Regions from separate parts of the Streptomyces sclerotialus genome, predicted to be linked through region 2. Evidence: riboswitches for the same ligand, from Rfam matches in the RefSeq annotation. Region 2 holds a riboswitch; each other region holds the start of a gene.
What was found. Region 2 has a riboswitch for cyclic di-AMP ahead of AAC944_RS15665 (transglycosylase family protein). Riboswitches for the same ligand answer to the same signal wherever they lie in the genome.

Region 1 (7,221 bases), 2.6 Mb from region 2:
GCCTGCACCACGGGGCGCAGCTCTTCGGGCTTCCCGAGGAAGTCGGTCAGCTCCTGATAGGCGCGGCGCAGGGCGCGTTCCCCCGGGAGGTCGAGGCGCACGCCCCCGAGGTCGGCGCGGTGCCGCAGGTGCGGCGCCGTGGTCTTCAGGGCGACCGGGTAGCCCAGGGCCTCGGCGGCGCGCACGGCGGCGTCCGCGTCGGGAGCGGGGAGGGCGGCGCGTACGCGGATGCCGTAGCGGCCGAGCAGGGCCGCGGCCTCGTCGGCGGGCAGCGCCACGGAGCGGTGGGGTTCGGCGTCGGCGGTGAGCTCGTCGAGGAGCCGCTCGATGTCGGCGCCTGCCGCGGCCTCCTGGATGTCGTCGTACTCGGGGACCTTGCCGGGCGCCGCGGACTCGCGGCGCCAGGTCGCGTACCGGACGGCCTCGGCGAGGGACCGTACGGCCCGCTCGGCTGCGGGGTAGGCGGGGATGCGGGGCAGCCCGGAGGGGCGCTCCCGCGGCGTCCCGGAGGTGTCCTCGGCGGCTTCCTGCTCGCCCGTGCTTCCCGGCGTCTGCGGAGATTCCGCCGTGTCCGAGAGCGCCCCCGCCAGTTCGTCCATCGCCAGGTGGACGACGGTGACCGGCTTGGCGGGGCCTTCGGCCGCGGCCTCGCGCAGGGCCGTGGCGAGGGCCGCGATCTCCTCGGGGTCCGCGCTGCTGCCCTCGGCGACCCACGGGATCGCGGTGAGGAGGACCGCGTCGATGCGGTCACCGGCGAGGGCGTCGGCCAGTGCGGCACGGAACTCGGCCGTCGTGGCGGCGAAGGGCAGTACATGAGGGCGCTGCGGGCGCAGCCCCTCGGTGAGGCACGCGTCGTACGCGAGGAGGGCGAGCGCTTCGGAGTTGCCGAGGATCGCGACCCGGGGGCCGGCGGGCAGCGGCTGGGAGGCGAGCAGCAGTCCCGCGTCGATCAGCTCGGTGACGGTGCCGACCCGGATGACGCCGGCCTGCCGCATGAGGGCGGAGACCGTGGCGTCGGGGATGCGGGTGGCGGGGACGGTGTGGCCGAGCGGGACGGTGCCGCTGTGCCGGGCGCCCTTGACGACCACGACGGGCTTGGCGGCGGCGGTGCGGCGGGCGAGCCGGGTGAACTTGCGGGGGTTGCCGATCGACTCCAGGTACAGCAGGGCGACGTCGGTGGCGGGGTCCTCGTACCAGTACTGGAGCAGGTCGTTGCCGGAGACGTCGGCGCGGTTGCCGGCCGACACGAAGGTGGAGACCCCGGCGATGGCGCCGTCCCCGGAGCCGCGCTCGTGGAGGGCGCTGAGCAGTCCGATGCCGATCGCGCCGGACTGGGTGAAGAGGCCGACGCGGCCCGCGCCGGGCAGCCGGGGCGACAGGGAGGCGTTGAGGCGGACGCCGGGGGCGGTGTTGATCAGTCCGAAGGCGTTCGGGCCGACCAGCCGCATGCCGTACGAGCGGGCCTGGCGCAGCAGTGCGCGCTGCTTCTCGCGCCCTTCGGGGCCGGCCTCCGCGTACCCGGAGGTGAGGATGACCAGCCCCTGGACGCCGTGTTCGCCGCAGTCGCGGACGACGTCGGGGACATGCTCGGCGGGTACGGCGACGACGGCCAGGTCGACGGGGCCGGGGATGTCCCGGAGCGAGCGGTAGGCGGGTACGCCCTCCGGGTCCAGCGTGCTGCCGCCTTCGGGGAAGGCGCGGTTGACGGCGTACGTGTGGCCGGTGAAGCCGGCGTCCAGGATGTTGCGCAGGGCGGAGCGACCGACGCCTCCGGGGGCGCGCCCCGTACCGATGACGGCGACCGACCCCGGGGCGAGCAGCCGCTGTACGGAGCGGGCCTCGGCGCGGTGCTCGCGGCCGCGCATGACGGCGACGGACTGCTCGGTGGGTTCCAGGCCGAATTCGAGGCGGACGACGCCGTCCTCGAAGGTGCGCTTCTGGGTGTAGCCGGCGTCCGTGAACACCTTGATCATCTTGGTGTTGGCGGGCAGGATCTCGGCGACGAAGCGGCGGATGCCGCGCTCGCGGGCGACCGCGGCGATGTGCTCCATGAGCGCGGAGGCGACGCCGCGGCCCTGCTGGTCGTCCTGGACGAGGAAGGCGACCTCGGCCTGGTCGGCGTCAGGCCCGGTGGCGGGCCGGCCGTCGGCGCTGATGCGGTCGTACCGGACGGTGGCGATCATCTCGCCGCCCACGAAGGCGGCGAGCCCTACCCGGTCGACGTAGTCGTGGTGGGTGAAGCGGTGCACGTCGCGGTCGGAGAGCCGGGGGTAGGGCGCGAAGAAGCGGTAGTACTTCGACTCGTCGGAGACCTGCTCGTAGAAGGAGACCAGGCGTTCCGCGTCGTCCGGGGTGATGGGGCGGATCCGGGCGGTGCCGCCGTCACGCAGCACCACGTCGGCTTCCCAGTGGGCGGGGTAGGCGGCGGCATCCGACGGCGTCTCCATGCGGACAGCGTACGACCGGCTGCGTATCAGGGGGCGGCCGAAGTGCCGGAGGGCGCCTCGGACACGACCGTACGTACCCCGCGGCGGGACGGTGCGTACGAGCGGGTCTCAGCATGCGTACAGCCTGGGCGTGACGCAGGCTTGGGCTTCTAGGATCCGAGCGCTCGTGCGGGCTGGGCACACCGGACCACCGGTGCCCGCGTGAGACACTGGTCTAGACAACTTTTCCGACCCGAAGGGCAACACAATGGCTGAGCGCCGCGTCAATGTCGGATGGGCCGAGGGTCTGCACGCCCGCCCCGCCTCGATCTTCGTCCGTGCGGCCACCGCTTCCGGCGTGCCGGTCACGATCGCCAAGGGCGACGGCAACCCCGTCAACGCCGCTTCCATGCTCGCGGTCCTGGGCCTGGGCGCCCAGGGTGGCGAGGAGATCGTGCTGGCTTCGGACGCCGAGGGCGCCGACGCCGCGCTGGACCGCCTGGCGAAGCTCGTCTCCGAGGGCCTCGAGGAGCTCCCGGAGACGGTCTGACCCTTCGGGCAGGCCGGCGGCCGCACGCCGCCCGGCACCGCCTTCACGGCCCCGCCACGGTGACTCCCGCAGGAGTCACGGGCGGGGCCGTTTCGCACGGTGGCGGGCCGGACCCGTCACCCGCCGTCCCGCCGCTGCAGTCGCCGAGGAATTCTTCACCCGCCCCGCCTGCAGACGGCTTACGCGGCACACCCGAATTTCCCTTTTCGAAGCCGCGCGAGAATATTCGGGCACGCCGAACCAGGGGGGCTGAATTCCCCAGGAGTTGTATACGGCAGCGGTGTTAATTCTGGACGCGCGCCATGTTTACGGGCTGTTTCGCTTCCCTCACCCCCGGCGCGGGATGGCGCAGCCGGTAGGCGGGCAGTGCGCGCTCCACATGTGCGGTGGTCAGCGCACGGGCGCGTTCGGCGTCGCCGCGCGCCACCGCGTCCACGATCGCGCCGTGCTCCTGCCAGTACCGGCCCACGTCACCGGGCGGCGTCCGGCCCAGGTCGACCGCGTACACCCAGTCGATCTTGCGGCGCACCTGGGTGAGCAGCGCCGTCATGCTGGCGCTGCCCGTCGCCTGGGCGAGCGTCTCATGGAACCAGCCGTCCAGCTGCCGCAGGTCGGCAGGGTTGCCGTGGGGGGCCCTCGCGCGCCCGATGCGCACCAGACCGCGCAGCACCTTCAGGTGCGCGGTGGAGCGGCGGGTCGCGGCACGGGCGGCGCCCAGGGGCTCCAGGAGGAGCCGGATGTCCAGGAGGTCGGCGGCCTCCTGCTCGGTCGGCTCGGCCACGCACGCGCCGGCGTGCCGCCGGGTGGTGACGAACCCCTCGGACTCCAGGGTGCGCAGCGCCTCTCTCACGGGGACGCGGGAGACGCCGTACCGGGAGGCGAGCAGCTCCTCGATCAGCCGGGAACCGGGCGGGAACACACCGGAGACGATGTCGTCGCGAATCGCCGTGCAGACCGCATGCGCCGAAATGTTCCCTCGCATCGTCCGTGCCTCCGCCGCAATCCTCTGGAAACGCCGCCGGGCGACGCCTTTTCCGCGACTCTATGACACCGGACGGCCATTTCCGACGGCCGTGACGAATTCATGGATAATTTTTGGCCGGTGAACGGGTATTCGCGGGGAAGCGGGGACGCGAGCGCGTCCGGAAACGCCGGAACCCCGGCCGGTGGGCCGGGGTTCCGAGGGGCACGCGGGGTGCGCCGTACGATGCGGGCCGCCTCAGACGTTGACGCCGTGCGAGCGCAGGTACGCGATCGGGTCGATGTCCGAGCCGTAGTCCGGGCCGGTGCGCGCCTCGAAGTGCAGGTGCGGGCCGGTGGTGTTGCCGGTGTTGCCGGACAGCGCGATCTGCTGGTTCGCGGAGACCTTCTGGCCGACCGAGACGCTGATGGACGACAGGTGGCCGTACTGGGTGTACGTGCCGTCGTCCATCTTGAGGACGACGTTGTTGCCGTACGCGCCGCCCCAGCCGGCCTCGACGACGGTGCCCGCGCCGACGGCGTGGACGGCGGTGCCGGAGGCGGCGTGGAAGTCGATGCCGGTGTGGCTGCCGGAGGACCACAGGCCGCTGGAGGCCTTGTACGGCGTGGAGACGTAGCTGCCGGCGATCGGCGAGACGTAACCGGAGGCGCTGAGGGTGGTACGGGCGTCCGAGCGCGAGGCGCGGGTCTCGCCGGCCTTCTTGGCCGCGGCCTTCTTCTCGGCGGCCTCGGCGGCGGCCTTGCGCCGCTCCTCCTGGGCCTTCTTCTTGGCGGCCTCGGCGCTCTTGACGGCGGCGTCCTCGACCTGGGCGCGGGCGGCGGCGACCTCGGCGGCCTCCTCCTGCGCGTCGGCCTGCGCGACGATGTTGTCGGCGACCCGGTCACCGGTGTCGGCGATGGCGCGGGTCAGACCGGCGTCGGTGACGGTGGCGGCCGGCTCCTCGCCCGCGGCCAGCGCCGGGGAGGCGATGGAGACGGCGACGCCGGTCGCCGCGGCTATGCCGGCGATGTTGCGGGTGGTCCGGGCAGCACGGCCGGGGCGGCGATGCTTGCCGGTGGCACGGGTGAACGCCATGACCGGCGCACTCCTTTCCTTCCTTCTCGCCTACCGGGTTAGCTGACGGGTTCGGAGCAGGAAGGTCTCCTACGGCCCCCTCCGGAGAGGGCGCCGATTCACCCCAAGGGACATGTGGGTCCCCGGCTCCCCTGGCTCGCGCCGTACGGGGACTCGGCGATGACTGCCCGGCGGCCGCGGGTGCGGCGCACTTCTGTCGAACAGCCGGACCGACGCTAAACGGGACATCTCGCGATCAGCAAACAGAATCGGGAGTTTGTGCCGGACGCCACACGGGGCACAGGCAACCACCTACTGCATTCCGGACAAAAGCGAAGATCCCGGGCCGCATTGGCGACCCGGGACCCGTTATGTCCTGGTATACGGGCGGCGTTGACAGGCTTCACGCCACCGTCGACGGCACCGGTACGACGTGCTCCGGTCCGTGCTCGCACCCTGCCGGGCAGGCGACGTTCACACCCGCTACCGCAACGGCCGGCAGCGGTCCGCTTCCGCCGCCGGTCCCTCCTGATCAGCCCTTGACGACCGACACCTCGCCGATGCCCAGCTTCCGTACCGGCTCCGCGATCTGCGCCGCGTCACCGACGAGGACCGTGACGAGCCGGTCCACCGGGAAGGCGTTGACCACGGCGGCGGTCGCCTCGACCGTGCCGGTCTCGGCCATGCGCCGGTACAGCTCCGCCTGGAAGTCGTCGGGGAGGTGCTGCTCGACCTGGTCGGCGAGCGTCCCTGCGACGGCCGCGGCCGTCTCGTACTTCAGCGGCGCCACACCGACCAGGTTCTGCACCGCCACGTCGCGCTCGGCGTCGGTCAGCCCCTCGGCGGCCAGCGTCCGCAGCACCTTCCAGAGGTCGGCCAGCGCCGGCTCCGTGGACTCGGTGTCCACCGAGCCGCTGATGGCCAGCATCGCGGCGCCCGTGCCGTCAGCGGAGGAGCGCAGCACCTGACCGAACGCCCGCACGCCGTAGGTGTAGCCCTTCTCCTCGCGCAGCACACGGTCCAGCCGGGACGTGAGCGTGCCGCCCAGGCAGTAGGTGCCGAGCACCTGCGCCGGCCACACGCGGTCGTGCCGGTCGGCACCGATCCGGCCGATGAGCAGCTGCGTCTGGACGGCGCCGGGCCGGTCCACGATGACGACACGGCCGGTGTCGTCGGCGACGATGGGCGAGGCCGCGACCGGCTCGGCGGTGGAGCCCGTCCACGCCCCGAGGGTCTCCGCCAGCGCCGCGTCCAGGTCCACCCCGGTGAAGTCCCCGACGACCACGGCGGTGGCCGTGGCGGGGCGTACGTGCGCCTCGTAGAAGGCACGCACCGCGGCGGCGTCGATACGCGCCACCGTCTCCTCGGTGCCCTGGCGCGGCCGGGACATCCGGGAGGCGGCCGGGAACAGCTCCTTGGACAGCGCCATCGCGGCCCGCCGGCCGGGATTGGCGAGCTCGTGCGGGATCTCGTCCAGGCGGTTGCGCACCAGGCGCTCGATCTCGCTGTCCGGGAAGGCCGGGGCACGCAGGGCGTCGGCGAGCAGCCCGAGCGCCTTGGTGAGACGGGAGGCCGGCACTTCGAGGGAGACGCGGACACCGGGGTGGTCGGCGTGCGCGTCCAGGGTGGCGCCGCACCGCTCCAGCTCGGCGGCGAACTCCTCGGCGTCGTGCTTGTCGGTGCCCTCGGAGAACGCGCGCGCCATGATGGTGGCGACGCCGTCCAGGCCCTCGGGCTCGGCCTCCAGCGGCGCGACGAGGTTGATCTCGACGGCGACGACCTGCTGGCCCGGCCGGTCGGCGCGCAGCACCGTCAGGCCGTTGCCGAGCGTGCCGCGCACCGGTGCCGGGAACGCCCACGGCTTCGGCTGTCCGGCCTGCGGCTGCGGGTGGAAGGTCATGGTGGGGGTCACGGCGTCGGTCACTGGGCCGCCTCCTCGGTCTCGGTCTCGTGCTGGGCGGCGGCCGCGTCGGCCTCGGTGGCCTCCACGGCGGCGGCCTCGGCGGGCCCGGTCGGCTCGTAGACCAGCACCGCACGGTTGTCCGGGCGCAGCCGGGCCTGGGCGACCGCCTGCACCTCCTCGGGAGTGATCTCCAGGACGCGCTGTACGGCGCTCAGCGCGAGCTGCGGGTCGCCGAACAGCACCGCGTACCGGCACAGTTCGTCCGCGCGCCCGGCGACCGTCTCCAGGCGGTCCAGCCACTCGCGCT
Region 2 (7,221 bases):
GCGGAGTCCAGGCCGGACCAGATGGCTTCGTACCACGGGCGCTGCACCGCGCCCGTGGCGGCGCGCGGCCGGCCGGCGCCGGTGCCGTCCACGACGGTGTAGCCGGTCTCGCCGGGCAGGACGTAGTGCAGGTGGCGGCGGGCCTGCTGGCGTACGTACGCCGGGTCCTGCCAGCGCGCCTTCTCCTGGCGGAGCCGCTGCACCGCCTCCCGGGCCGTCTCGGCCTCGCGGCGCTGCTCGGCGATGTCCGAGCGCTGGGAGACGTAGGCCCTTATCGGGTACGCGAGGGCCACGACCAGCGAGCACAGTACGAGCGCGAGCAGCGCGGCGCGGCCGGTGAGCCGGCTGCGCCGCGGGGAGCGGGCACGGTAGACCCGGGCGGCGGCTTGCTCGCCGAGCGCCTTGAGCCGGGTCGCGGTCGAGAACCGTTCACCGGACAATGTGACCTCCCCTGCCTCGCCTCGTACATACGTCCCCGGCAACGGTACGGGACCGCTGCCGGGGACGTACGGAAGCCGAGGCCTTCAGGCCGCCGGGACCTTCGGGCCGCTCAGCCCTCAGGCGCGGGGCTCAGCCCTTGCTGTGCTTACTGGTCAGCAGAGCGGAACCGCGGGAACGCGCTGCGGCCCGCGTAGACCGCCGCGTCGTCGAGGATCTCCTCGATGCGCAGCAGCTGGTTGTACTTGGCGACGCGCTCGGAGCGGGCCGGGGCGCCGGTCTTGATCTGGCCGCAGTTGGTGGCGACGGCCAGGTCGGCGATGGTGACGTCCTCGGTCTCGCCGGAGCGGTGCGACATCATGCACTTGAAGCCGTTGCGCTGGGCCAGCTCGACGGCGTCCAGGGTCTCGGTCAGCGAACCGATCTGGTTGACCTTGACCAGCAGGGCGTTGGCGGAGCCCTCCTCGATGCCGCGGGCCAGGCGCTCGGGGTTGGTCACGAACAGGTCGTCGCCGACCAGCTGGACCTTGGAGCCGATCTTCTCGGTGATGGTCTTCCAGCCGTCCCAGTCGTCCTCGAACAGCGGGTCCTCGATGGAGACCAGCGGGTACGAGGCGACGAGCTCCTCGTAGTACTCGGTCATCTCGGCGGCCGAGCGGGACTTGCCCTCGAACTCGTACGCGCCGTCCTTGTAGAACTCGGAGGCGGCGACGTCGAGCGCCAGCGCGATGTCCTGGCCGGGGGTGTAACCGGCCTCCTTGATGGCCTCCAGGATGAGGTCGAGAGCCTCACGGTTGGAGCCGAGGTTCGGGGCGAAGCCGCCCTCGTCGCCCAGGCCGGTGGCCAGGCCCTTGCTCTTCAGGACCTTCTTGAGGGTGTGGTAGACCTCGGCACCCCAGCGCAGCGCCTCGGAGAAGGACTCCGCGCCGATCGGGGCGATCATGAACTCCTGGATGTCCACGTTGGAGTCGGCGTGCGACCCACCGTTGAGGATGTTCATCATCGGAACGGGCAGCACGTGCGCGTTCGGGCCGCCGAGGTAGCGGAACAGCGGCAGGTCGCTGGCCTCGGACGCGGCGTGCGCGACGGCCAGGGAGACGCCCAGGATCGCGTTGGCGCCCAGGGAGCCCTTGTTGTCGGTGGCGTCCAGGTCGAACATCGCCTGGTCGATGAGGCGCTGCTCGGTGGCGTCGTAGCCGACCAGCTCGGGGCCGATCTGCTCGATGACGGCCAGCACGGCCTTCTCGACGCCCTTGCCGAGGTAACGGTTCGGGTCGCCGTCACGCAGCTCGATGGCCTCGAAGGCGCCGGTGGAGGCGCCCGACGGCACGGCCGCGCGGCCGGTGCTGCCGTCGTCGAGGCCGACCTCGACCTCGACCGTGGGGTTGCCTCGCGAGTCGAGGATCTCGCGAGCTACGACGACGTCGATCGACGGCACGTTGTCTCCTTCGTGGGTTTCTGGAGTTCTGCAGCACGAGCCTAACGGCCTTCGCGCCGTCCGCCTGCCCCTAGCCCCGTGCGTGAGACGAAAAAGGCCCCAAAGGCCCGCAATCCGGGAGGTAAGAACCACTTTTTGTCGCGGACGTATCCGGCAAAACCGGCACTACGCATCTGAGCGGCCTGCCGCCCGGATGGCCCCGCTCACGCAAACGTGAAGCCCCGCCGTGACGCGCTCGGGGGCGTTCGCGTCGCGGCGGGGCGGTCTCACGGGCGGCCGGCAGGCCGACGGGATCAGACCTCGAGCTTCTGGCCCGGGAAGATCAGGTCGGGGTTGCCGCCGACGGTCGACTTGTTGTTCTCGTAGACGGTCTTCCAGTTCTCGCCGTGCGCCTTGGCGATCTTGCCGAGGGTGTCGCCGGACTTCACGGTGTAGTTGCCGTGACCGGCGGCCGGCTTCGGCGCGGCCTGGGGCTGCGTCGTCTGCGGCTTCGGGGCGGCCTGCTGCTTCGGCGCCTCCTGCTGCGGGGCGGCCTGCTGCTTGGGGGCCTCCTGCTGCGGAGCCTGCTGCTGGGCCTGGCCGGAGCCACCGGTGTTCACCTGCGCGGCCGGGCCACCGGCGGTCAGGCCGCCGGCACCGGCGCAGCCCCAGGCACCCGGGCCCTGCATGGCGAGCAGCTTCTCGGCGGTGGCGATCTGCTGGTCCTTGGTGGCCAGGTCGGCACGCGGCGCGTACTTGGTACCGCCGGCGGCGGCCCAGGAGGAGTTCGAGAACTGCAGGCCACCGTAGTAGCCGTTACCGGTGTTGATCGACCAGTTGCCGCCGGACTCGCACTGGGCGACCTTGTCCCAGGTGGCGACCGAGGCCGCGTTGGCGGAACCGGCGGTCATCAGCGGGACGGCCACGGCCGCGCCGGCGACACCGGCGAGCGTGACGGCACGGACGGCCTTCGAGGGGCGGCGGTGCTTGCCCTTGAGCATGTTGTTCTTCCTCACCGACGCCTGCGAGGTGAGCTGTCGGGTTCGGGCTGTGAGTGGCCCGGCCGGATGCGCTGTCCGCACACCCGGCTTCACCCCAAGCCGGCCGCTGCGTTTCCGCGGCGGTACGGCACTTACCTTGGGTCCCCCGCTCCTGCCTACGGCGCTTGCGCGACGGTTGTCCGACCGATCACCGGCAGGATTCGGCGAATGATCGGCGGGCTCACTTGGTGCGAGCGGTGAAGAACGTAAACACACACCCCTCAGCGGTTCAAACCACCCATTCGTAGGACAGTTGACCGGTTTCGAGCCTCGAAACCGCCCGTTTGCGCAGGTCGAACACGGTATGGAAACAACGGACACGGCGGCCGGAAACACCCCGGGACGAGACCCATGTCTCACTTTCCCCAATTGGGCACAACCGGCCCGCACTTAGCCCTTGCGGGGCCCTTGCGGGCCGCCCGTCACTGCTTCAGGTCGAGTCGCTGACCAGGGTGGATGAGGTCCGGGTCGGCCCCTATGACGCCCTCGTTGGCGTCGTACAGACCCGTCCACCCCTCGGTCAGCCCCTGCGCGTCGGCGATCGCGGACAGGCTGTCGCCCGGCCGCACCGTGTACATGCCGTCATCTGCCGGGGTACCGCGGTGCGCCTCACCGCCGCGCGACGCGTGCCGCCCGGCCGGACGCCCGTCCTCTCCCTCGCCGCCCTTGCCGTCGTCCGCGTCACCGCGGTGGCGGCCGGTACCGGGGGCCGAGGCGTCGCCGGAGGGCCGGTCGGCGGGGTCGCCCGCGCGCGGCCCGGCGGTGTCCTCGCCGGAGCCCTCGGCATCCCCGCCGCCCTGGTCCGCGCCGCCGCCGGACGGCGTGGCGGTGGCGTCGCCGGACGGCGAGTTGGTGGCGCCGCCGGAAGGCTCGGACGTGGCATCCCCGGAGGGCTGAGATGTGGCGCTGTCGGACGGCTGTCCCGCGTTGTCACCGCCGTCGTCGCCCGTGCCGGTGGACGGGCTGCCGGACGGGCTGCCGGAGGCGTCGTCGCCCGGCTCCGAGGGCTGCGGCACCGGCGTCTCCGAACCGCCCGGGTCCACGTCGGGTATCAGGCCGTCCACGTCGAGGCCGGCGTTGACGGCGCAGCTGGGCCAGGCGTCCGGGCCGCGGTCGTTCAGGATCGCCTCGGCGACCGCGATCTGCTGGGAGCGGCTGGCGAGGTCCGGACGCTCGGCGTAGGACTCGCCGCCGTAGTCCTTCCACATCTCCAGGGTCAGCTGCAGCCCGCCGTAGAAGCCGTTGCCGGAGTTGGCGCTCCACATGCCGCCGCTCTCGCACATCGCGACGCGGTCCCACGTGGCGGTGTCGGCGGCCTGCGCGCCACCCGCCGCCAGCAGCGGCAGGGCCAGCCCTGCGCCCGTGACGGAGGCCGCCACCAGGAGGGCGGGGGCCTGGCGGGGGCGGCGGTGTCTACCGTTGCCGGAGCGCATGCGGGTGCCTTTCGAGCGGCGGCTTGAGTTGTCGCAGGCAAAGTAGCGGGGGCCTGGTCCGGTCTCAAGCCGGTGTAGCGGAGATCACGTGTAGATCACGCCGCTGACGCCGGGTCAGTTCTGCCCGGCGCCGACCCCCTTGCCGCACCCCGTTACCTGCGGAAATGCCCGTTCTGACGGGGCGTCCGAAGCCCCTCCGGACTACTCGCCACCTGGCGCGTCCCGCTCCTCGTCCGGCGCGCCTTCCGGCGTGAAACGCACCGGCAGCGCCCGCAGTCCGCGCATGATGAGACCGCCGCGCCAGCGCAGCTCGTCCGGATCGGCGGCCAGTTCGAGATCGGGCAGCCGGGTCAGCAGGGTCGCCAGCGCCGTACGGCCTTCGAGGCGGGCGAGCGGCGCGCCCAGGCAGTAGTGGATGCCGTGCCCGTATCCGAGGTGCTGGTTGTCACGGCGCCCGAGGTCCAGGGTGTCCGGTGACGCGAACCGCGCCGGGTCCCGGTCGGCGGCCGCCAGCACCACCAGTACGGGCTCGCCGGCGGCGATCACCTGCCCGCCGATGGCCAGCTCCTCCGTCGCGAACCGCCAGGTCGCCAGCTCCACCGGCCCGTCGTAACGCAGCAGTTCCTCGATCCCGGTCGCGAGCAGTTCCTCGTCGCCCGCGGCCAGCGCCGCCTGCAGCCGCGCCCGCTGTTCCGGGTTGCGCAGCAGCGCGTACGTACCGTTCCCGATCAGGTTGACGGTCGTCTCGAACCCGGCGAACAGCAGGATGAACGCCATCGCCGCCGCTTCGTTCTCGGTGAGGTGCTCGCCGTGGTCCGAGGCCCGGATGAGGGCCGAGATCAGGTCCTCGTCCCCGGTCTCCTCCGCCGCCAGCGACTCCCGCTTGCGGTGGATCAAGTCGGCCAGATACGCACGCATCTTCTTCACGGACCGGGCGACCCCGCCACGCGGTCCCCCGCCGTGCCGGATCATCATCCCGGCCCAGTCCCGGAAGTCGTCCTGGTCCTCGCGCGGCACGCCCAGCAGGTCGCAGATGGCGTAGATGGGGAGCGGGAACGCGAACTCATGGATGAGGTCGGCCTCGCCGCGCGCCGCGAAGCCGTCGATCAGCTGGTCGGTCAGCTCCTGTACGCGCGGCGCGAAGCGCGCCACCGTACGCGGCGTGAACGCCTTGGAGACGAGGCGGCGCAGCCGGGTGTGGTCCGGCGGGTCGATGTTGAGCAGGTGCGTCATCAGGTTGGCGCTGCGCTCGCCGGGGATGCCGACCTTGCCCTTACCGTGCGCGGCCTCACTGTGGTGCTGCGGGTTCTTCGACAGCCGGGGGTCGGCCAGCGCCTCGCGCGCGTCCGCGTACCGGGTGACCAGCCACGCCTCGACCCCGCTGGGCAGCTCCGTCCTGCGCACCGGCGCGTGCTCCCGGAGCCAGGCGTACGCGGGATACGGATCGGCGGCGAACTCCCAGGTGAAGAGTTCAGGGCAGGCGGAAGCGGTGGTGTCGTGCACCCTCCGACCGTAACCGGTCGGCCGCGGGGCCCTCCTGAGAAGCCCCTAGCCCGCCCGTTCCGCCGCCACGATCGCGTCCCGGTACGTACGGGCCGCCGCCCGCAGCGCGGTCTCCGGGTCGGTGCCCTCCTCCTGGGCCCGCGCGGCCAGCGCCAGCAGCTCGTACCCGATGCCCTCGCCGGCCACCGGCACGTCGAGGCCGGCGGTGCGGGCCCGGGAGGCCAGCTTCGCGGCCAGCGCCAGGGCCGGCTGCCCCAGCGGCACGCCCTCCGTCACGGACTCGCGCTGCTTCTCGGCGGCCTTGGTGCGCAGCCAGTGCGCCCTGACGTCCTCCGGCGTCGCGGCCTCCTCGTCACCGAAGACGTGCGGGTGCCGGTGGATCAGCTTGTCGACGATGATGCCCGCGACGTCGTCGACGGAGAACGGCTCGTCCGGGTCGTCCTGCGCGATCCGCGAGTGGAAGACGACCTGGAGCAGTACGTCGCCCAGCTCCTCGGCCAGCGCCTCCCGGTCGCCCTCCTCGATCGCCTCGACCAGCTCGTACATCTCCTCCAGGCCGTACTTCGCCAGATCCTCGTGGGTCCGCACGCCGCTCCACGGGCAGGCGGCCCGGATCTGGTCCATGACCTGTACGAGGTCCAGCAGCCGGGCACCGGGCAGGTCGTACGAACCGGGCAGCAGCTCCAGGTCGGGCATCGCCTCGCGGCCCGACCCGGCGAGCCGGGCGAGCCCGTCGGTCAGCGCGCTCTCCCCGGCGGCCGACGTCAGCACCACGGCCGTACGGCCGCCCGCCACGCAGTAGTCGACCAGCTCACGGGCGGTGGGCTCGGCGGTCTCGGCCGTGATGCCCGCCTCGGCGAGGTACGGCAGCTGCGGGTGGTCGGGGTCGGCGCACAGCACGCGGTCGGCGGCGCGCAGCGTCTGCCACGCGGGCCAGGACAGCAGGCCGGGCGCGACCCGGTGGCTGGTGGTGAGCAGGACCAGGCGGCCGGTGGCGGAAGCGTTCACCCGTCGAACGTAACGCACGGGAGCGGACGGCCGGGCGGCAGGCCGGGCGCACGCCGTGCCTGGTGCCCGGCCGTCCGTCGGATCTGCCGTCCGTCGGATCTGCCGTCCGGCCGCCCCGGTGTCACACCTGCTGCTTCTGCTCCGTACGCACCCACGGAGTCTTCGCCTCGCCGAGCATGACCTGGCTGTCGTTCCACTCGCCGAAGCGCGGGTTCACATCGATACCGAGGTCACGCGAGGTCTTGGCCAGCGCCTGGGCCAGCTTCTGCTGGCCCTGCGGCGTCTGCCGGTTCACGCCCAGCTTCTTCGCGATGCCGTCCATCAGGATCTGGTTACGGGCCATGCCGTCGATCTCGCTCGGCGCGATGGCCTGCTGGAGCGA
Region 3 (7,221 bases), 1.4 Mb from region 2:
ACCTTCGGCGGGGGCGGCCGGCGGCCGCCGGGGCGGATCCGACGGTGGTGGGGAGCCGGCCGCCTGAACGAGGACGCTAAACCTCCCGGCGGCGGCCGGGCGGTCGTTGCCGCCGATTGCCCGTTCCCTCACTGGGCCGTGCCCGCTTCCGCCGCCGGGTGAACGCTGCTGACCGGCGACGTGCGACAGTGCGACCGGAAGGCGAGCGACCGTTCGAGCCGTGGCGGGGCGGACCTGCCCGCCGGGCGGCGCGGCGGCGCAGTTACGATCGACCACTATGGACGTAGTGATCAATGTGTTCGTCATCCTGCACATCATCGGCATCGCCTCGCTGCTCGGCGGCTTCCTCACGCAGATGAAGGCGATGGGCGCGGGCACCGCCCGCTTCGTGCCCGCGATGCTGCACGGCGCGATCACGATGCTGGTGACCGGCGTCGTCCTGGTGGGCCTGAACCAGATGCAGGACTACGCGGTCGACAACATCAAGATCGGCGTCAAGCTCGCCGTCCTGATCGTGATCCTCGGCCTGGTCTACGTGAAGCGGGACGAGGAGAAGGTCGAGAAGCCGCTCTTCGGGCTCGTCGGCCTGCTCACGGTCGTCAACATCTGCATCGCCGTGCTCTGGACCTGACACCCGGCCCGTTCCGGCACACCCGGCCCGGTCCCGGTACACCCGGCCCGGTCCGGCGCGACGGACACACGACACGCGAAGTGCGCGGCTGCCCGAGGGCGGCCGCGCACTTCGTCGTTCCGGGGGCTGGCCAGGGGCTCAGGCCGGTCGTACGTTCCCGTAGATCGGCATGTAGTAGATCGACTCCACGCGGACGTTCGTGCCCGGCTTCGGGGCGTGGATCATCTTGCCGTCGCCTATGTACATCCCGACGTGGCTGATGTCGTCGTAGAAGAAGACCAGGTCACCCGGTTGCAGATCCTTCGTCGCGACCCGCGTGCCGGTCTTCACCTGGTCCCAGGTCGTCCGCGGCAGCGAAACGCCCGCCGCCTTCCACGCGGCCTGGGTGAGCCCCGAGCAGTCGTACGACGTGGGGCCGGTCGCGCCCCAGACGTACGGCTTGCCCAGCTGCGCGCGGGCGAAGGCGATGGCCTTCTCCGCCTTGGTGGCGTACGCACCGTCGGACGTCCCGGAGCCGGTACCGGACCCGCTGCCCGTCCCGGACCCGGACCCGCCGTCCGTACCGCCCGTGCCGCCGCCCGTACCGCCGTCCTGCTGCTCCTGCCGCTCGCGCTCGGCCTGCTCCCGCGCCAGCTCCTCGGCCTTGCGCTGCGCCTCGGCCTCCTTCTTGCGCTCCAGCTCCGCGAGCCGCGCCTTCTCCTGCGCGGTCAGCCGGGACAGCAGCTCCCGGGCCTCGGTCAGCTTGCCCTGGACGTCCTGCTTGGCCGTCTTCAGCGTCTCCTGGGACTTCTGCAGCTCCTCCAGGCCCTTGACCGCCTGCGTCCGCTTACGTGCGGCCTGCGCCTGCTGGTCCTGGTAGTCGGCGACGGCCTCCTGCTGGCGGCCGGTGAGCCGTTCCATCAGGTGGTTGCGGTCCACGAACTGCTGCGGGTCCTGCGCCAGCATCAGCTGCGCGGTCGGGCTCAGCCCGCCGGAGCGGTACTGCGCGGAGGCGAAGGTGCCCAGCTCACGCCGGGCCTCGTTCATCTTCTCGGTCCGCCGGGCCGCGGCCTCCCGCAGCCCGTCCACCTTCTCGCGCTGGGTGCCGGCGCGCTCCTTGGCGGCGTTGTACTTCTGGGTGGCGACCTCGGCCTGCCGGTACAGGCCGTCGACCTTCTTCTTGACCTCCTCGATGGAGGGCTCGGGCTTCCTGGGGGCCGCGTCCGCGGTCTGGGTGAGCAGCGTGACCGAGGCCAGCGCTGCGGTGGTGAGCCCGGCCGCCGTGCGGCGGTGCGCGGGCACGGTGAGCATGCGGGTGCGCGGCTTGCGATGAGACGCCAAGGCCGGCGACTCCTTCCGTGGACCGCCTACCGGGTTAGCTGTCGGGTTCGGGCGATGCCGCATTGCTGCGGCGTACTACGGAAGGTGCCCTACGGCCGTGCGGATCGCTCCGCAGCGGCCGATTCACCCCGGTCGTACGTGGGCCCTCCTGGGCCGAAGGCGGCGACAGGAGGGAGGGTCCCCGGCTCCGGCTGTCGTGCGTACGGACAGGCCGGACTCGGCGGGGCGGCCCGTGCCGGTGCTGTCACCGGCGGTGGGGCGGGCTGCCCGGTCGGCACGGTAACCAACTCGTGTGACTCCTGTGAAGGCTGATGTTCGATTTGCCCGCAATCTTTTCGTGACCTGATCGTGTCCGTGCCGATGTGCGCCCGGCTGTGACCACGGACTGTCCGGTGGTGTTGTCCGTCCGTGACCGGATGCCGCGTGCCGTATGCTCCGCGGCCGCCCGTCCGCCCCGCCCCAGGTGTGTCCTTGCCCCCGAATTCCGCGGGCGGGGCCGGGCTGTCGGTGGGGCGGCCTAGACTCGGTGGGCGATGAGCAGCCTCTTTGACGACAGCTTCCTGGCGGACCTCGAGCCCAAGGACGAGGAGCCGCCGCCTCCCGAGGACGAGGACCGTCCGGCAGCGGAGGAGGTGCCGCACGACCTCTTCGGCGGCCGCTACGACGCACCCGCGCCGAGGGACGCGTACTACCGCGACGGCGCCGCCCGCCCGGCGGTCGACCCGGCCGCGCTGCTGGAGGGGCTGAACGACCAGCAGAAGGCCGCCGTCGTGCACAGCGGCGGCGCGCTGCTCATCGTCGCGGGCGCCGGCTCCGGCAAGACCCGCGTCCTCACGCACCGCATCGCGCATCTGCTCGGCGCACGCGGCGTCCACCCCGGCCAGATCCTCGCGATCACGTTCACGAACAAGGCCGCGGGCGAGATGAAGGAGCGCGTGGAGGAGCTGGTCGGCCCGCGCGCCAACGCCATGTGGGTCTCCACCTTCCACAGCGCCTGCGTGCGCATCCTGCGCCGCGAGTCCAAGAAGCTGGGCTTCACGTCGTCGTTCTCGATCTACGACGCCGCCGACTCCAAGCGGCTGATGGCCCTGGTCTGCCGCGATCTGGACCTGGACCCCAAGCGCTTCCCGCCCAAGTCCTTCAGTGCGAAGATCTCCAACCTCAAGAACGAGCTCATCGACCACGAGGACTTCGCCGCGACGGCCGCGGACGGCTTCGAGAAGACCCTGGCCGAGGCGTACACGATGTACCAGGCACGGCTGCGCGAGGCCAACGCCCTGGACTTCGACGACATCATCATGACGACGGTGAACCTCCTCCAGGCGTTCCCGGACGTCGCGGACCACTACCGCCGCCGCTTCCGGCACGTCCTGGTCGACGAGTACCAGGACACCAACCACGCCCAGTACACCCTCGTGCGCGAGCTGGTGGGCCCCGGGACGCCCGAGGTGCCCGCCGCCGAGCTGTGCGTCGTCGGCGACGCCGACCAGTCGATCTACGCCTTCCGCGGCGCCACGATCCGGAACATCCTCCAGTTCGAGGAGGACTACCCGGACGCGACCACGATCCTGCTGGAGCAGAACTACCGCTCCTCGCAGACGATCCTCTCGGCCGCCAACGCCGTCATCGAGCGCAACGAGAACCGCCGCCCGAAGAACCTCTGGACGGACGCCGGCACCGGCCCGAAGATCACCGGCTATGTCGCCGACACCGAGCACGACGAGGCGCAGTTCGTCGCCGACGAGATCGACCGGCTGACGGACGCGGGCGAGACCAGGGCCGGCGACGTCGCGATCTTCTACCGCACCAACGCCCAGTCCCGTGTCTTCGAAGAGGTCTTCATCCGGGTCGGGCTGCCCTACAAGGTCGTCGGCGGCGTGCGGTTCTACGAGCGCAAGGAGGTCCGGGATGTCCTCGCGTACCTGCGCGTGCTGGCCAACCCCGAGGACGCCGTCCCGCTGCGCCGCATCCTGAACGTGCCCAAGCGCGGCATCGGCGACCGCGCCGAGGCCATGATCGAGGCGCTCGCGCTGCGCGAGAAGATCACCTTCCCGCAGGCGCTGCGCCGCGTCGACGAGGCGTACGGCATGGCCGCCCGCTCCGCGAACGCCGTCAAGCGCTTCAACACGCTCATGGAGGAGCTGCGGACCATCGCGGAGTCCGGCGCCGGGCCCGCGACCGTCCTGGAAGCGGTCCTGGAGCGTACGGGCTATCTGGCCGAGCTCCAGGCGTCCACGGACCCGCAGGACGAGACCCGGATCGAGAACCTCCAGGAGCTCGCGGCGGTCGCCCTCGAATTCGAGCAGGACCGCGCCGAGACGGAGACATCAGGGGCCGCCGCCCCGGGACCCGGCACGCTCTCCGACTTCCTGGAGCAGGTCGCCCTGGTCGCCGACTCCGACCAGATCCCCGACGAGGACGAGGAGGGCACGGGCGTCATCACGCTCATGACCCTGCACACCGCCAAGGGCCTGGAGTTCCCGACCGTCTTCCTGACCGGCATGGAGGACGGCGTCTTCCCGCACATGCGCGCGCTCGGCCAGACCAAGGAGCTGGAGGAGGAGCGGCGGCTGGCGTACGTCGGCATCACCCGCGCCCAGGAGCGGCTCTACCTCACCCGCTCCACGATGCGCAGCGCCTGGGGCCAGCCCCAGTACAACCCGCAGTCCCGCTTCCTGGAGGAGATCCCGGACGAGTACGTCGAATGGAAGCGGACCGGGCCGGCGACGCCGTCCGCCTCCATGGGCGGGCTCTCCTCGGGCCTGTCCGGCGGCGGCTTCGGTTCCTCGGTCACCTCCTCGCGGAGCAAGGCCGGGCCGAGCGGCTTCGCGACCCGGCGGGCGAAGGACCGGCAGGTGGTCGCGCTGGCCATCGGTGACCGCGTCTCGCACGACAGCTTCGGGCTCGGCACGGTCGTCGGGGTCAAGGGCAGCGGCGACAACGCCGAGGCGACGATCGACTTCGGCGGCGAGAAGCCGAAGCGGCTGCTGCTGCGGTACGCGCCGGTGGAGAAGCTGTAGCAGTCCGCGCCGTACGCACAGGTGGCCCGGCCCCCTCGGGGGACCGGGCCACCGGCGTACGTGGTTCCGGTCGGCTCAGTGGGGACGAGGCCCCCGGGGACGAGGCCCCTGGAGACGAGACCCTCAGTTCGGGTCGAGGCCCTTGGAGCGCAGCCAGGGCAGCGGGTCTATCGCGTCACCGCCGCCCGGATGCACCTCGAAGTGCAGGTGCGGCCCGGTGGAGTTGCCGGAGTTGCCCGAGTACGCGATGACGTCGCCGGCCTTGACCGTGCCCGAGCGGATCTTGGCGCTGCTCAGGTGGCAGTACCAGGTCTCGGTGCCGTCCGGCGCGGTGATCTCCACCATGTTGCCGTAGGCGGGGTTCCACTTGGTGACGACCGTGCCGTCGGTCGCGGCCATCACGGGCGTGCCGTAGCTGACCGGGAAGTCGATCCCGGAGTGCAGCGACATCCAGTTGACGCCGGCCTGCCCGTACAGCGCGCTCAGCCCGTGCTGTTTGACCGGCAATGCGAACTTCGGACGCAGCGCCTCCTTGCGCGCGGCCTCCTCGGCCTTGCGCTTCTTCTCGGCGGCCGCCCGGGCCTGCAGGTCGAGACGTTCCTGCGTACGGCTGGCACGGTCGGCGAAGTCGTTCGCGTCCGCGCTGAGGTTGGAGAGCTGGGAGTCCAGCTTGTTGTTCGCGGCGGACGGCTTCACGGCCGAGGCGTCCGACGCGGCCTGCACGGCGGTGTCCTCGTCCTTGTCCGTCGCTCCGGAGACGGAGGCGGCCGCCACGGCGCACACGCCCATGGCCGCCACGGACGGCACGGCGACGGTCAGCAGCGCGGACTTCTTCGGCGTACGCCGCCGGCCCCGGCCGCCGCCGCTCCCGTGCGCCTCACGCCGGGCGGCCCGGCGGCCACCGGGAGCGGCCCCGGCGCCTTCGGGAGCGCCCTCGGGGGAGACGGCGGGGGCGGGGATGATCGTGGTGACGGCGGAGTGGAGATCGTCGTCGGGGGCCTCGTCGTAGGCCGTGCCGTCGGGGGCGGCTTCGCCGACGGCGGCTGCCGCGTCGTCGCCCGCGACATCGAACTGACCGATGTCGAACTGCGCGGTGTCGAACTGTCCGGTGTCGAAGGGGCCGGTCCCGAACTGCGTCGCGTCGAACTGGGCCGTCTCGAACGGGTCCGCCTCGAACTGGCCTGGCTCGTACTGGGCCGTCTCGAACTGCGCGCCCTGATAGGCCGAGTCGTACCCCTCGGCGCCGGACCAGGCCTCACTGTCCCACTGCCCGGTGGCGGCACCGGCGTCCTGCGCGGCGTACCCGTCGTACGAACCGGCGGCATCGTACGTACCAGCGATGCCGTACGCGCCAGTGGTGTCGTACGCACCGGTGTCGGCGTCGTACGACGCGCTCGGATCGTACGCACCGCTCATGTCGAAGCTGCCGGTACCGGTACCGGTACCGGTGCCGGTGCCGGTGTCACTGCCGGTGTTGTCGTACGACCCGTACGCATACGGGTCGTACGCGCCCGTCCCGTACCCGGTGGCGTACGTACCGGTGTCGTATGTCGCGTTGGCGTCGTACGCACCGCTCACGTCGTAGCTGCCGGTGTCGTACGCTCCGCCGTCGTGCGTCGGCCCACCGTCGTAGGTCACCGTGCCGTAGGCCCCGGAGTCGTAGGCGGCCGCTTCGTACATGGTCGGGTCGTACGCTCCGGTGGCATACGCCCCGGTGTCGTACGTTCCGGTGGTGTACCCGTCGTACGCGGCGTAACCGAGCTGGGTGTCCTGCTGCCCGTGCGACTCGTAACCGGGATGGGGCCCGTACGAGGCGTCAGCAGCAGAGCCGGTCGGGTCTTGGTTCCCCGACGGGTGACGGTCGTTCACCACCAACTTCTCTTTCGCCTCGGCAGCAGGAGAATTAGCGGCGACTGTACCCGGCGGTATGCGACGGCGACAATCTTCCGTAGGTTTCGGGCCCTTCCAGACCGGGCATTTGGCCGTCTTTCGGAGGACGTCAGGCGCGTTCTTGGCGCCGCGTTCGAAGAATGTTCGAGATCAATTGGTGTGGATGTCGGGTCGGGCGCGGGGGTTCGGACGCTCGACCCGACGACGGGCCGGGTTGGCCGGATCCGGGAGGTCAGGCGACGGATGCCTGGTCGGAGGCGGTTTCTCCGGGGGAGGTCCCGGGCGGCGCCCCGGACGAGGACCCGGACGAGGGCACGGGTGATGTGCCGGGCGGGATGCCGGGACTCGCCGGCTGTGCCG
Region 4 (7,221 bases), 500 kb from region 2:
AGGCCTGCCGCGGCTCCGTGAGCCACTGGATGCTCTGCCCGTGCTGCCCCGTGAGCGCGACCGGCCGGCCGTCGACGGCGAGGGTGAGCTGGTGCGCGTCGGCGGGCCGCGGGCCGGGCAGCCACGGCAGCACATTGTGGTGCTCGTGGGAGACCCAGTGCCCGGGCCGGTCCACCAGCAGCGACCGTACGACCCGGGCGAACTCCTCGCGGCGCTCCAGAGGCAGGCAGGTCAGCACCGCCGTGTGGAAGACCACCAGCGTCGCCTCGCGCGGCGCCTGCGCGGCCAGCGCGGGCAGCTCGTCCAGGAGGTCGCCGCGTACGAGCGGAACCGGCGGCGCCTTCCGTACGGCCTCCACGGCGGCCAGCTGACGGCCGGCCCGGTCGACGGGGGCGCCGGCGCCGGTGCCGGGTGCGGCACCCGGCCAGACGAGGGCCTGGAGCCAGCGGACGTCGTCCGGGTCGGACAGGTCGAGGGGGGCGAGGTCGATCCCGGCCCGCCAGACGATCCGCGGCAGCGCGTCCGGCACCGGCGTGCCCGGGGACGTACGGCACGGGAAGACCACCGGGCTGTCCGGATCCCCGAACTCGGGCCCGTCGTCGTACCGGTAGCGGTACCGGTCCGGATGCAGGCACAGCCCGGCCGACGCGCCGACCTCCAGCAGCGCGAGCGGCTGGGGGAGACGGGCGAGGAGGGGGAGGAGCGCGGCGCAGCGCGCGGGCTCGTCGGTCCGGGTGAGCCGCCGCACGAGGACGTCGCGTACGTCGTCCCAGTGCCGGATCGTCCACTCGCGCCAGGTGCGGTACGCGAAGTCGCCGCGCGGGCCCTGCGCGGCGTGCGGGCCGTCGAGGTATCGGACGGCGGCGAGCAGGAGAGGGGGCTGCTGCTCGTCGCCGGGCGGCAGCGAGGCACCCAGGAAGTCGCAGAACTCCGGGTCCTGGCTGATGCGGGCGGTCAGTTCCTCATGGGCTTCGGACTCGCCCCGCGCCTGCTGCCACGAGAAGTCCGCGTACCGATCCGCCACTGCCTGCGCGCTGTTGACGACCATGCGCAGACGCTACTGCTCTCACGGTCCGTAATCGCTGCGCACCCCTCCGCATAACAACTGGCAAACGATCAGTCCGGTTGAGGTTTTCGATACTCGATCAACTCGCCCCTATTTAGCCGGTACTGCGCACATAAGTCCTGGCCAGGACGCATACGGATTCCGGGGAACGCTTGGAATCCGGCCGTCCCGTCTATTACTGTCCGATAACGCAGCGCGGTCGTACCAGCCGTCGCAAGAGGCGGCACCGCGCGCCGACGCCGAATCCCAACAGCGCACTTCACCACGCACCACCCGCCAAGGGAACCGGGGAACCACCACCTTGGGGTGAATCGGGCGACTCCCCCGGAGCCGCCCGTAGGAGACCTTCCTGCTCCGAACCCGTCAGCTAACCCGGTAGGCGAGAAGGAAGGAAAGGAGTGCGCCCCCGTGGCGTCCAACAAGCCTGCCCCCGACCCGAACCGACGGCCCTCGCCCTCGTACGAGCCCTTCACGACACACGAACCGCTCGCGACGCAGGGGCAGTTCCCGGCACGGGAACCGTTCGCCGCGCACGAGGGTGCGGTGTACGACCCGTACGCGCACCCGGGCCACGAGGTTCCCGGCACCCACACCGATCCGGTGCTCACCGAGACCGCGGCCTTCCCCGTCGTGGACGGTGCCGGGACCGGTGGCCGCAGCGTCTCCCGTGACCACAGCGCCTTCCGCGACGGCGGGGCCTCGTACGACGGTGGGGTCTCGTACGACGGTGGGGCCTCGTACGACGGCGGCGTCTCCCACGACGGGTCGTGGGAGGAGTGGAACCCCACGGAGGAGTCCGTACGCCCGGTACGCGGCCGGCACCGCGTCGCCAAGCAGCGCGGCGGCGGCCTCGCCCGCAGCAGTACGGTCCTGGGCGTCGGCGTCATGGCGGCGGTCGGCGCGGGCGGCATCGCCACCGCGCAGGGCAAGCCGCAGGTCTCCATATCCATGCCCGACCTGGGCGGCATGGCCGAGCACGTATCCGAGAAACTCCCCGACGCCAAGTCCCTGCCGGGCATCGGCGAACTGGTCTCGCGCGACTCCGCCGAGACGGCGGACGCGCAGGGCGGCCCGTTCACCCAGGCGGCCGCCGGGGGCGAGCAGCCCCAGGGCGGCGACGCACTCCGCGCCCGCATCCTGGAACAGGCCGAGCAGGCGCAGAACTCCGCCGACCAGGAGGCCCGCGAGGCCGCCGAACAGGCCGCCGTCGAGCAGGCCGAGGCGGCCGCCGCCGAACGTCAGCAGCAGGCCGAGGCGGCGAAGAAGAAGGCCGAGGCGGAAGCCAAGGCCAAGGCCGAGGAGGCGGAGCGCAAGAAGGCCGAGGCGGCCCGTGCCGCCAAGCTCGCCGAACTGGCCAAGAGTTACACCCTTCCGGTCTCCTCCTTCACGATCAGTGCCACTTTCGGGCAGGCCGGGGACCGCTGGGCCGCCGACCACACCGGCCTGGACTTCGCCGCGCCGACCGGCACCCCGGCCAAGGCGGTGCACAGCGGCACGATCACGCAGGCCGGCTGGGCGGGTTCGTACGGTTACCGCATCATCGTCACCCTCGACGACGGCACGGAGCTCTGGTACTGCCACCTCTCCTCGATGGTGAAGACCTCGGGCAAGGTGAACACCGGCGACGTCATAGGCCGGGTCGGCGCCACGGGCAACGTGACGGGCCCCCACCTCCACCTGGAGGTCCGGCCGGGCGCCGACTCCCCGGTCGACCCACTGCCCTGGCTCCGCGACCACGGCCTGACGGTCTGATCCGATCCGGTTCATGCGATCCGGTCGTCCGTTTCGGTCGTCCGTTCCGGTCATCCGTTCCGGTTCATGCGATCCGGTCGTCCGTTTCGGTCGTCCGTTCCGGTCATCCGTTCCGGTTCATGCGATCCGGTCGTCCGTTTCGGTCGTCCGTTCCGGTCATCCGTTCCGGTTCATGCGATCCGGTCGTCCGTTTCAGTCGTCCGTTCCGGTCATCCGTTCCGGTCGTCCGACCCGGAAGGCCTCAGTTACGGACATTCCTCCGTCCCCAGGCTTCCGACCGCCCGTCCGGGGCACTTGTCTGCCGTAGCCGCCGCCTCGTGCGTCCCGCCCTGCAGGGCGCACACAGCAGGAGGGGAGAGGCGGTGGCCGACGGCCGGGCCTCCGCGTGCATGCAGGCCGTCACCGGCTTCGTACGCGGGCCCGCAAGCTCCGGCGGCCCCGATGCCCCACACATCGGGGCCGCCGGTCCGCGCGTACCCCGGCAGGAACGCACGTATCAGGACAGCGCAGTACGCCTCGTGCGCCCTGCCCGGATCGGCACCCGTCGGTCAGCGGAATCCGTCCCCCTCGCGCAGAATGTCCACCAGCACCACCGCACCCCTGGCCCGGACCGCGAGACCTGATGCCCCGCCGGGCCGGCCGGCCGACGGACAAGGACGACCGCCGTGGACTTCACCCTCGAACTCATCACCGTCCCCGTCACCGACCTGGACCGCGCGAAGAGCTTCTACGAGGAGCGGTGCGGTTTCACGGTGGATGTCGACGCGCAGGTCAGCGAGGGAGCACGGGTCATCCAGCTGACCCCGCCCGGCTCCCGCTGCTCGATCGGCCTCGTCCAAGGGATGCCCGAAGCGCCCGGTCAGGCAGGTATGGCACCGGGCTCGCTCCAGGGCCTCCAGCTGTGCGTGGTGGACATCGAGGCGGCCCGCGCGGAACTGGTCCGCCGGGGCGTCGACGTCGGCCCCGTCCAGCACCTCGGCGCCGACGGCTGGACCGAGGGCCGCGGCGAGACCTGGAACGCGTTCATGTTCTTCAAGGACCCCGACGGGAACGGCTGGACGGTCCAGGAGGCCCCGGCGCCGCTGACCGAGCGTTAGCCCGCCCGGGTGGGCGACGGCCTCACCCGGGCGGCCAACGGAATAACCCCCCGGCCCACCTCGCTGAACGACAACATGTCCACTCCCACTTCAGCTTCCGTACCCGGCCCGGTCCCCTCCTCCAAGCCCCTCGGCTCGCTCTCCGTCTCTCCGCTCTCCCTCGGGGGCAACGTCTTCGGCTGGACCGCCGACGAGGCGACGTCCTTCGAGGTGCTGGACGCGTTCACCGCGGGCGGCGGCAACTTCATCGACACGGCGGACGGGTACTCCTTCTTCGCCCCAGGCAACAAGGGCGGCGAATCCGAGACGATCATCGGCGACTGGCACACCGCCCGCGGCAACCGCTCCGACCTCGTCATCGCCACCAAGGTCGGCTCCCTCCCCGAGCGCAAGGGCCTGTCCGCCGCCAACATCAAGGCGGCCGTCGACGACTCCCTGACCCGCCTCCGCACCGACTACATCGACCTCTACTACACCCACTTCGACGACGAGACGGTCGAGGTCTCGGAGATCATCACCGCCCTCGACGACCTGGTGAAGGCCGGCAAGGTCCGTGAGATCGGCGCGTCCAACATCTCCCCGGAGCGCCTGGCGGCGTCCCTCGACTTCTCCGATCGCGAAGGACTGGCCAAGTACGTCGCGATCCAGCCGCACTACAACCTCGTCTCCCGCGACACGTACGAGGGCCCGCTGCGCGACGTCGCCGCCCGCCACGGCCTGGGCGCCATGCCGTACTACGGCCTCGCCTCCGGCTTCCTGACCGGCAAGTACCGCCCGGGCAGCGACGTCGACAGCGTCCGCTCCAGCAAGGCCGCCGAGCACCTGCACACCGAACGCGGCCGCCGCGTCCTGGCCGCCCTCGACGAGGTCGCCGAGCGCCACGAGGCCGAGCAGGCCACCGTCGCCCTCGCCTGGCTCGCCGCCCAGCCCACGGTCACGGCCCCCATCGCCAGCGCCCGCACGGTCGCCCAGCTCCCGGCCCTCATGGCCCTCGGCACCCTGCCCCTCACCGCCGAGGACCTGAAACTCCTGACGGACGCCTCGGCGTGACACCGGGCCCTCCGACGCACTGAGGGGCGACGTACGTTCCCACGTACGCCGCCCCTCAGCAGTTGCAGCACATGCAGCACATGCAGCAATGCAGCACATGACCGCTCAGGTACTTCTCCTGTCACTTCCGGTCGACGACCACCCACGAAACCGCCGCCACGGCCCCGGCCACCGCGAACACCGAAGGCCAGGCCCCCATCTTCTTCGCCAGCGGATGCGACCCGGCGAACGCCGCGACGTACAGCCCGGTGAGAGCGGCAGCCGTACCGTTCCCACCCTTCCGCCGCCACTCCCGCGCCGCCACGGCCCCGGCCGCCGCCAACGCAACCCCACCCAACGGCCGCTTCTCGGTCCACCGAGCCACGCCATAACCCCCTACGAGCCCACCCGCAGCCACTACACCCACCGGCACCCCAGCCATCACCAAAACCTCCACATCAGGGACATCTCTGCCCATGACCTTACGCTCGGTCCTTTCGACCCTGGCGAGGGGCATTCGACAGGGCGGTGGCGATGCTCGCTGCCACGTCGGCGGGGTCCTCGTGTTCCCAGAAGCGGAGGACCGTCCAGCCGGCGGTGGTGAGGTGCTCGGTCGTCTCCAGGTCGCGGGCCATGTTGCGGTCGAGCTTCTGGCGCCACCATTCGGCGTTCGCCTTCGGATGGGTGGCGTGTTCGGGGCAGCCGTGCCAGAAGCAGCCGTCGAGGAAGACCGCGATCTTGGGGCCGGGGAAGGCGATGTCGATCGTTCGGCGAGGCAGGTCGGGCACGCGCCGATGCAACCGGTAGCGCATCCCGGCGGCGTGGAGCAGGCGGCGGACGGCCATCTCCGCGGAGGTGTCCTTGCGGGCCTGGCGACTCATGCGGGCCGATACACCGGGGGACGAGGGCGTGACAGGCACGGAGCCCATTGTGCCGGAGGGCGCGGGGGCGGGGTCAAAGATCACTGCCGGGCGGCGGGTCCCCGTGGTGCGAGGAGACTTCTTCCTGCGCGGTGACGAGTTGCGCCTGGTGCCGACTGTGATGCGCGTGAGTGAGGGCCGGGTGGGCCAACGGCTTTGTTTGCCAGAGGTGGTGGAGGAGGGTGCGTTCTCGGGTGTGGAAGTCGGGGGTGGGGCCGGTGCGGTGGGCGCGGCGGCGGAGGAAGGCCAGGGAGGTGGCGAGGGCGGCGTACTCGGTGACGGCGCGGGCGGCGGCGGGGCCGTGGGTGCGGCGGGCGATCGTGCGGGCCAGGGCGCGCGTCTTGAGGGAGGAGAGGGTGAGCGGGTCGGTCGGGGTGAGCCAGCCGGCGGCGGCGTACGGGGGGAGATAGGTGCGCAGGGAGAGCAGTTCCTCGCGGCGGGACCAGACGGCGAGGCAGGAGACGGCCGCGAAGACCGGAACCATGAAGAGCCCGTAGACGGCCAGGAAGCCGATGCTGCCGAGGGAGGACGCGCTGTTCCATATGGAGTGGAGCAGGATCGCCGTCGTCAGGCCCAGGACAGGCAGGGCCACGCGCAGCGGGCGGTGGTGGGGGTAGCGGGTCGCGGCGATGCCGAAGGCCAGGCCGGTGAGGACCGTGAACAGCGGGTGCGCGAACGGCGACATGATGACGCGTACGAAGAAGGTGCCCGCGGTGAGGGAGTCGGCGAGGCCGGCCAGTGAGTGCAGGCTGAGCGAGCCGAGGGTGAGGTCGCGGCCGAAGGCGTTGCCGAGGTAGAGGACGTTCTCGGTGAACGCGAAGCCGGTGGCGGTGAGGCCGGCGATGACGATGCCGTCCGTGATGCCGTCGACGTGCCGTCTGCGGAAGACGAAGAGCAGCAGGATGGCGGCGGCCTTCGCCGATTCCTCGACGACAGGGGCCACCACCGTACTGCTCCAGGTCTCGGCGTCGGTCGGCGAGACGCTGGCGATGTTCGTACTGAGCCACTGGGTCGCGAAGCCGTTGGCGACGATCGCGACGAGGGTCGCGGCACAGGCGCCCCAGGCGAAGGCGAACGCGAGGTTGCGCCATGGCTCCGGCTCCACGCGGTCGAGCCAGCGGAAGACCGTGACCAGGGCCGGTACCGGGAAGACCGCGAGGGCGCAGCCGACCAGGAACCCTTCGGTGCCGGTCTGCCGGCGGACCATGGTCAGGATGGCTATGCCGGACAGGGTCAGCAGGGCGATGAGCGTGAGGAGGGAGAGGACGCGGAGCACCGCGCCACGGGGGGCCGCTCCGCGGGAGGACGCCTTGTGGGAGAGCGCTCCGCGGGAGGACGCCTTGTGGGGGGTCTCCTC

Region 1: it holds a riboswitch for cyclic di-AMP, as region 2 does, so the genes downstream of both, AAC944_RS27085 (M23 family metallopeptidase) here and AAC944_RS15665 (transglycosylase family protein) in region 2, are expected to answer to the same signal.
Region 3: it holds a riboswitch for cyclic di-AMP, as region 2 does, so the genes downstream of both, AAC944_RS22135 (C40 family peptidase) here and AAC944_RS15665 (transglycosylase family protein) in region 2, are expected to answer to the same signal.
Region 4: it holds a riboswitch for cyclic di-AMP, as region 2 does, so the genes downstream of both, AAC944_RS18015 (M23 family metallopeptidase) here and AAC944_RS15665 (transglycosylase family protein) in region 2, are expected to answer to the same signal.

Annotation. Positions count from the first base shown of each region.
Region 1 covers NZ_JBFOHP010000002.1:6,123,840-6,131,060, reverse strand. Annotated here, with positions in the region: gene AAC944_RS27100 (bifunctional acetate--CoA ligase family protein/GNAT family N-acetyltransferase) at 1-2,447, opposite strand, end outside; gene AAC944_RS27095 (HPr family phosphocarrier protein) at 2,695-2,976, shown strand; gene AAC944_RS27090 (GntR family transcriptional regulator) at 3,260-3,958, opposite strand; gene AAC944_RS27085 (M23 family metallopeptidase) at 4,196-5,032, opposite strand; cyclic di-AMP (ydaO/yuaA leader) riboswitch at 5,046-5,201, opposite strand; gene AAC944_RS27080 (M16 family metallopeptidase) at 5,544-6,911, opposite strand; gene AAC944_RS27075 (M16 family metallopeptidase) at 6,932-7,221, opposite strand, start outside.
Region 2 covers NZ_JBFOHP010000002.1:3,546,933-3,554,153, forward strand. Annotated here, with positions in the region: gene AAC944_RS15655 (FtsB family cell division protein) at 1-440, opposite strand, end outside; gene eno (phosphopyruvate hydratase) at 587-1,876, opposite strand; gene AAC944_RS15665 (transglycosylase family protein) at 2,170-2,856, opposite strand; cyclic di-AMP (ydaO/yuaA leader) riboswitch at 2,860-3,029, opposite strand; gene AAC944_RS15670 (transglycosylase family protein) at 3,318-4,328, opposite strand; gene AAC944_RS15675 (cytochrome P450 family protein) at 4,530-5,831, opposite strand; gene AAC944_RS15680 (nucleoside triphosphate pyrophosphohydrolase) at 5,877-6,839, opposite strand; gene AAC944_RS15685 (SurA N-terminal domain-containing protein) at 6,961-7,221, opposite strand, start outside.
Region 3 covers NZ_JBFOHP010000002.1:4,968,364-4,975,584, forward strand. Annotated here, with positions in the region: gene AAC944_RS22130 (hypothetical protein) at 278-631, shown strand; gene AAC944_RS22135 (C40 family peptidase) at 770-1,951, opposite strand; cyclic di-AMP (ydaO/yuaA leader) riboswitch at 1,960-2,154, opposite strand; gene pcrA (DNA helicase PcrA) at 2,485-4,971, shown strand; gene AAC944_RS22145 (M23 family metallopeptidase) at 5,095-6,840, opposite strand; gene AAC944_RS36550 (alpha/beta hydrolase) at 7,094-7,221, opposite strand, start outside.
Region 4 covers NZ_JBFOHP010000002.1:4,047,700-4,054,920, reverse strand. Annotated here, with positions in the region: gene AAC944_RS18020 (DUF2332 family protein) at 1-1,048, opposite strand, end outside; cyclic di-AMP (ydaO/yuaA leader) riboswitch at 1,322-1,463, shown strand; gene AAC944_RS18015 (M23 family metallopeptidase) at 1,475-2,818, shown strand; gene AAC944_RS18010 (VOC family protein) at 3,484-3,915, shown strand; gene AAC944_RS18005 (aldo/keto reductase) at 3,991-4,965, shown strand; gene AAC944_RS18000 (hypothetical protein) at 5,087-5,386, opposite strand; gene AAC944_RS17995 (very short patch repair endonuclease) at 5,427-5,825, opposite strand; gene AAC944_RS17990 (PrsW family intramembrane metalloprotease) at 5,899-7,221, opposite strand, start outside.